2 linked regions of the Rheinheimera salexigens genome follow. The protein of the gene in region 1 interacts with the protein of each later gene in a pairwise test. Links are inferred from orthologs where the notes say so. Each region holds a gene or a part of one and is shown on either strand. Other genes may lie near its edges. The genes, in order: lysA and BI198_RS04860.

The links.
Region 2: the proteins of lysA (region 1) and BI198_RS04860 interact in binary tests that used the Escherichia coli proteins (3 or more experiments, as listed by UniProt). The link is inferred for Rheinheimera salexigens from one-to-one orthologs.

What each region holds. Positions count from the first base shown.
Region 1 is NZ_MKEK01000001.1:174,389-177,620, forward strand. What follows is about bases 302-3,197. They hold lysA (diaminopimelate decarboxylase), read left to right. Parts: upstream 302-1,069; coding sequence 1,070-2,326; downstream 2,327-3,197. Other genes in these bases: BI198_RS00865 (alpha/beta hydrolase), read right to left, coding at 302-459; cyaY (iron donor protein CyaY), read right to left, coding at 487-807; lptM (LPS translocon maturation chaperone LptM), read left to right, coding at 880-1,083; dapF (diaminopimelate epimerase), read left to right, coding at 2,341-3,171; BI198_RS00890 (DUF484 family protein), read left to right, coding at 3,168-3,197. Also shown: more of BI198_RS00865, read right to left, coding at 1-301; more of BI198_RS00890, read left to right, coding at 3,198-3,232. UniProt on the Escherichia coli protein: Specifically catalyzes the decarboxylation of meso-diaminopimelate (meso-DAP) to L-lysine. Is not active against the DD- or LL-isomers of diaminopimelate.
Region 2 is NZ_MKEK01000001.1:1,042,435-1,045,602, forward strand. The notes cover bases 13-2,844. They hold BI198_RS04860 (response regulator transcription factor), read right to left. Parts: upstream 1,822-2,844; coding sequence 1,204-1,821; downstream 13-1,203. Other genes in these bases: BI198_RS04855 (ATP-binding protein), read right to left, coding at 13-1,099; BI198_RS04865 (Spy/CpxP family protein refolding chaperone), read left to right, coding at 1,988-2,506. Also shown: more of BI198_RS04855, read right to left, coding at 1-12; BI198_RS04870 (hypothetical protein), read left to right, coding at 3,080-3,168. UniProt on the Escherichia coli protein: Response regulator member of the two-component regulatory system CpxA/CpxR which responds to envelope stress response by activating expression of downstream genes including cpxP, degP, dsbA and ppiA.

The sequences.
Region 1 (3,232 bases):
TTCAGCAGCTAACTTCTCAGCGGCACACATATAGGTTGATAGCGCCAGCACTCCGGCCAGTTTATAAGGTAAGCGCGGAAGTAAATGTAATGCGATAACACCACCCTGACTAAAGCCAGCTAAAATAATCCGCTCGCTGCTAATACCTTGGGCAATTAAACTATCCAGCAATGCAGTCACCGCTGTTGCTGATTGCCGCACGCCGGCTTCATCAGCCCGATGCGATAAATCCATGGTTTTAATGTCGTACCAGGCGCGCATACGCATGCCACCATTAACCGTAATAGCTTGTTCTGGCGCATGCGGAAAAATAAAGCGAATGCCTGCATCAGCAGGAATATTTAACTCAGGCACTATTGGCGCAAAACCATGTCCAGAGTCACCTAAGCCATGTAACCAAACTACGACTGCGCGGGTTTCACCCTGCGCAGCAACATCAACAAAAGGAAGTAAAGCCATTACACCTATCCGAGAAAGTTTATAAAATTAGTTTTTTGCGAAGCTTATCGCAGTACCTGCTTGTTGGCTGCCTACGTCGGTTAGCAATTGCCAAAATTCGGCTCCGGTACGATTATCAATCCATTTATCGCCTTTCCATTCAAAATGGTGGCCATTAAATTTAGTTGCTACCCACAACTGATGCAGGGGTGGCTGTTTGTTGATGATAATCTTGCTTTGATCAGGAAAGGTGATGCTAAGCAAGCCTTCATGGAACTCATAATCTAGATCTAAGTCTATACGTTCTATCGCTTCTTCAACCGCTAATAATGTACTATCGGTTAATTCATCATATTCAAAATCATTCATCTTGTTTCACCTGTTTGCTTTTACCGCTAAGAATGCGATTATAGAGCGCAATCACCATAAAAAAATAACATCATGCAAGCATTTAAAACCAAAAGGTCACTTTTCACGATATCTGGCACCTTAGTACTGTGTAGTTTGTTAAGCGCATGTGGCCAAATGGGCCCGCTTACCTTACCACAAACGCCAGCAGAAGTGGCGAAGCCAGACCAAAACAACGCTCTGCCAGACGAAAATAAAACAATAAAATCAGCAGGTGAACCCAGTGGACCAGTTTAATTATCAAAACCAAATACTTTTTGCTGAACAGCAACCGCTAAATAAGGTTGCCCAAGAATTTGGCACGCCATGTTATGTCTATTCTCGTGCTGCCATTGAGCGTCAATACCATGCTTTTGCCGATGCCGCCGCTAAGCATCCGGCAAGTTTAGTCTGTTATGCCGTTAAGGCGAACAGTAACCTAGCTATTTTAAACCTTTTAGCAAAACAAGGTAGTGGCTTTGATATTGTTTCAGCAGGTGAATTACGTCGGGTTATTGCCGCCGGTGGTGATCCGGCAAAAGTGGTATTTTCCGGTGTGGCTAAAACCGCAGATGAAATGCGCTTTGCCCTGGATTTAGGTATTAAATGTTTTAACGTTGAATCTAGCGCTGAGTTAGAGCAATTACAGCAAGTGGCCAGTGCAGCCAATAAAGTGGCACCGGTTTCTATTCGCGTTAATCCCGATATTGATGCCAAAACCCACCCGTATATTTCTACCGGCTTAAAAGCTAATAAATTTGGTATTGATATTTTACAGGCTGAACAAATTTATCAAACCGCAGCCAGTTATAGTCATATTGATGTTGTTGGTGTTGATTGCCATATCGGCTCGCAGCTTACTGAAGTACAACCTTTTTTAGATGCTTTAGAAAAATTACTCAAATTAATTGAGCAACTTTCTGCTAACGGTATAGTGTTGCAACATATTGATATTGGTGGTGGTTTAGGTGTTAGATATGATGATGAAACACCGCCATCTCCTGCTGATTATATTAGCCAAGTGGTAAAACGTTTAACCGACTACCCACACTTAGAATTGGTTATGGAGCCAGGTCGCGCCATAATGGCCAATGCTGGGGTGTTATTAACTAAAGTTGAATACTTAAAGCCGGGTAGTGAAAAGAATTTCGCTATTGTCGATGCTGCTATGAATGATTTAATTCGTCCTGCGCTGTACAGTGCTTGGCAAAATATTGTGCCTGTGGTGTTAAATGATTCGCTGCCAAGCACCGTTTATGATGTAGTTGGCCCCGTCTGTGAAACAGGTGACTTTTTAGGTAAAGATCGCCCTCTAGCGATTAGCCAAGGCGATTTACTTGCTGTGTGCTCTGCTGGGGCTTATGGCTTTACCATGAGCTCTAACTATAATAGTCGGCCGCGTGCTGCTGAAGTATTAATAGATGGTTCTACCATGCATTTAATCCGTGCCCGTGAGCAATGGCAAGATTTATGGCGTGGCGAACAAGTATTAATTAGTTAATTTATAAGGCGCGAATGTTACTACATTTTTCTAAAATGCATGGCTTAGGTAACGACTTTATGATGGTCGATGCGGTAAGCCAAAATGTATTTCTGACCAAAGAGCAGATTAAAGCCTTAGCTAATCGCAATACCGGCATCGGCTTTGATCAGTTACTGATGGTAGAGCCACCTTATGATCCTGAACTCGACTTTCATTACCGTATTTTTAATGCTGATGGCACTGAAGTAGAACAATGCGGTAATGGTGCTCGCTGTTTTGCTAAATTTGTACGCGCCCGTGGCTTAACTAACAAGCATAAAATTGGCGTTAGCACTCAGTCAGGTAAAATTACACTGTATATTGAAGCCGATGGCCAAGTCACTGTTAATATGGGCATTCCGCAATTAGAGCCGGCGCGAATTCCTTTTAAAGCCCAGAAACAAGAGTTAACTTATATTTTACGCGCCGAAGAACATACTTTGCTTTGTGGTGTGGTTTCGATGGGTAATCCGCATGCGGTAATAATTGTCGACGAAGTCACTACTGCTGCCGTTATCGTGCAAGGCCCTATTTTTGAACTGCATGAGCGTTTTCCTGAACGGGCGAACATTGGTTTTATGCAAGTATTGTCACCTAGCCATATTAAATTACGGGTTTGGGAACGTGGCGCAGGTGAAACTTTAGCTTGCGGTACCGGTGCTTGTGCAGCGGTGGTGATTGGCCAACTGCAAAATAAACTACAACAACAAGTGCAAGTCGACTTGCCAGGCGGTAGCTTACACATTCGCTGGAACGGCCCTGGCCATCCCGTTAAAATGACCGGCCCGGCAGAACACGTTTATGACGGACAAATAGCCTTATGACAAACCCCATAGTACAACAAGATATTATTGCCGCTGAAGTGGTTAGCGATTATTTACAAGA
Region 2 (3,168 bases), 870 kb from region 1 along the record:
TTACCGTGCTGGCGGTTGGGCTATATTTAATAGCATTACGCAGCACATTTTCAATGGCACGGCCTAACATTTGGCTATCAGCTTCGACTTCAATATTAGGCTCAGCTTGTAGTAGCACTTGTTGCTGTTTAGCATCGGATTCAACTTGGTTAACTGCAATGATTTCTGCAATTAATTCAGTTAAATCAAAAGTATGCTTTTGTAACTGATATTGGCCAGCATCTAATTTACTGTAGGTCAGTAATTCATCTAGCATGGCATCTAAGCGATCTAGCTCTTGTTTTATTCTGGGCATTTGCTGTAAATCTTGCTGGCGTTCGGTTAAACCTAATGCCAGCTGAGCTCTGGCTAAAGGTGAGCGCAACTCATGAGAAATATCCCGCAATAAGCGCTGCTGATTAGTTAATAAAGCACTAATACGTTCGGCCATAGTATTAAAACTATGCCCAAGCTGGCCTAATTCGTCTTTACGCTTAATTAAGTGCTTAACGCGTACATCCAACTGACCGTTAGCAAATTCTAAGTTGCGTTGTAATAACTCACGCAACGGCCGCGAAATGGAAATAGCTAAAATAAAGCTGGCGACGGCAGAGATAAATAGCGTAAATATTAAAACAATATGCTGTGGCGCATCATTGATATGCCACCAAGGCCGAGCTCGGCGTTGCCGTTTTTGATATAAAGCCAGTGACTCATCACCAAGTTGTAATAAAAAAGGCCCCGCGACGGTTATATTACGGTGCTTTAGCCAACCTGGACGTGCAAGCTGAGATAATTCTGTTAACCAGTTTTGATCAAAGTCAGCGGGTAATGCTGAGTCACTGCTAATGTGATTTGTAGTGGTATTAACCACTAGCCAGCGATCAGGCTGTTGCTGTTGTAACTGACGAATTAAGGCTTTGCTATCGCTTAATTGCTGATAGCGGTCTACCTGATGCTGTAATTGACTTGCAATATTATGGGGTAAGCGACGGATCTCAGTTGGCTCAGTTAAGCTGCGTGATAGCATCACGGCACTAATTACGGCACTAAGTAATACTAACCAGAACCAAATAAAAATTCGTCCAGCAAGATAATGAAAAGGATTTAGTGATTTCAATTTAACATTCTCATTATAATGACCATAAAATAGTATTACTCAGCTGGCAGCAATAAATAGCCGGCACCGCGCAACGTTTTAATTTTTCATCCGGGCAATATTGACTAATTTTTACGAATATTACTGATATGCATATCTAAACTGCGATCATACATTTGTAATCGCTTACCTAATACTTTTTTACTTAACTCATCTTTGCTATGCACTACGCCAGGTTGCTGCATCAGAATTTCCAGTAACTGAAATTCAGTTACGGTTAAATTCAATACTTGGTCATTACATTGTACTTGACGATTTTGCGGATTAAGTATTAAGCCATTAACATTAAGAATGGTAGTAAGGTTGGTGGGCGCTTGCATTAAGTCGGCGCGGCGTAAAATAGCCTTAATGCGTGCCACTAATTCACGCGGGTTAAAGGGTTTGGCTAAGTAATCGTCTGCGCCTAGCTCTAAACCAACAATACGGTCGACATCATCACCACGGGCAGTAAGCATTAAAACTGGGCAGTAGTTGTCATTACGCAGTGCTTTTAATACGCTTAAACCATCCATGCCTGGTAGCATAATATCTAATAATATTAACTGGTATTGGCCTGTTCTGGCTTCAGCTAAACCATTAGGCCCAGTATGCTCGGCATGAAAGCTTAAACCGTCAAGTGCCAGATATTCTGCCACCAGCTGGCAAAGCTCAATATCATCATCGATCATTAATATGGCTGACATAGCACCTCCTTTTGCTTGAGTGTACGCAATCTAGGTTGTAAGCAGTTTATCTTTACAGGATCTTTACCTGTTGTTTGCGTTGCTTTGCATTGGATGTTTTATGCTGTAACTGTCAAATCGGTTACAGCATGAATCAAATAAATTACCAAGCAACGGAGTAATCAAAATGAAAGCGAACATAAAATTATCTACTTTAATTGCAGTAATACTGACAGTAAGCAGTTTAAGTGTGGCTAGTGTCGCCGTAGCACAGGTTGATACTAGCGCCAAGTCGAATATACAGTATAAACAACATTCTAGAATACATTCACCGCAACATAGATTTATGCGTATGTTTAAATCGGTTGATCTAACGGATGAGCAACAGCAGCAAATGCAGTTATTAATCCAGCAACATAAAGCAGATCGTAATAGCCAAAGCGCGAGCAAACAGCAATATAGTGACACTAAAGCGGCAATAAGCCAATTAATGCAAGCTGATCACTTTGATCAAGCGCAAGCAGAACAACTGCTTCAGCAACGTCAAGTACAGCAACAACAGCGACAGCTACAACGTTTGAAATTGCAATATGACCTGTTGCAGGTTTTAACGCCAGAGCAACGGCAGCAGTTAGCTAAGGCTAAAAAACAAGCTCAACATAAGCGAGTAAAACATAAACAAACGAGAAATACTCATAACGCTTGAGCAAATAGATAATTAGCAAAAGCTGACTAAGGCATGATTAGCAGATGATTGTAAATTGTTGGTGTACATTATTAATTGTACAGGCCATTAAATATCAGCATCTGCTTTTTGTGCTACTTAATTGCAATAATTCAATTAGTGAATTTGCAGTGCTGCTTTGGTTAATGGTCATTATCTAGATATTATCATCAAAAGCTGCAACGAAAAATGTTAACTTGTAGGTGAGTGATGATTAGTCAATATAACTTCTAATTCAAATGAAAAATATATGATATTTAGCTGATATTATAAGTTTTGATGTTAAAGTGAATATAATAATTAATATAAATTACAATTACTTATAAATGATATTGATTTTTTCATGCGAAAAATCTAATGAAAATGTGATATCGCAATCTACCACCTCACAATGTACCTTTATTAGGTAATTCTTGAATGGGTAAAAGCTTGTTTTAGGTTATAATCAAGTGCCACTAAATAGGGGATACCTAATGCATAGCTATGTGCGTACTTATAGCTATATAAATAATATTGAAATATTGAAATATTGAAATATTGAAATATGGGAATTACATGTTAAAAAAAATAATTTTTATAATTGCTTTACTTTTTGTTTCTTACAATGCATCAGCTAATACTTGTTATGATAGCATTAATAAAGG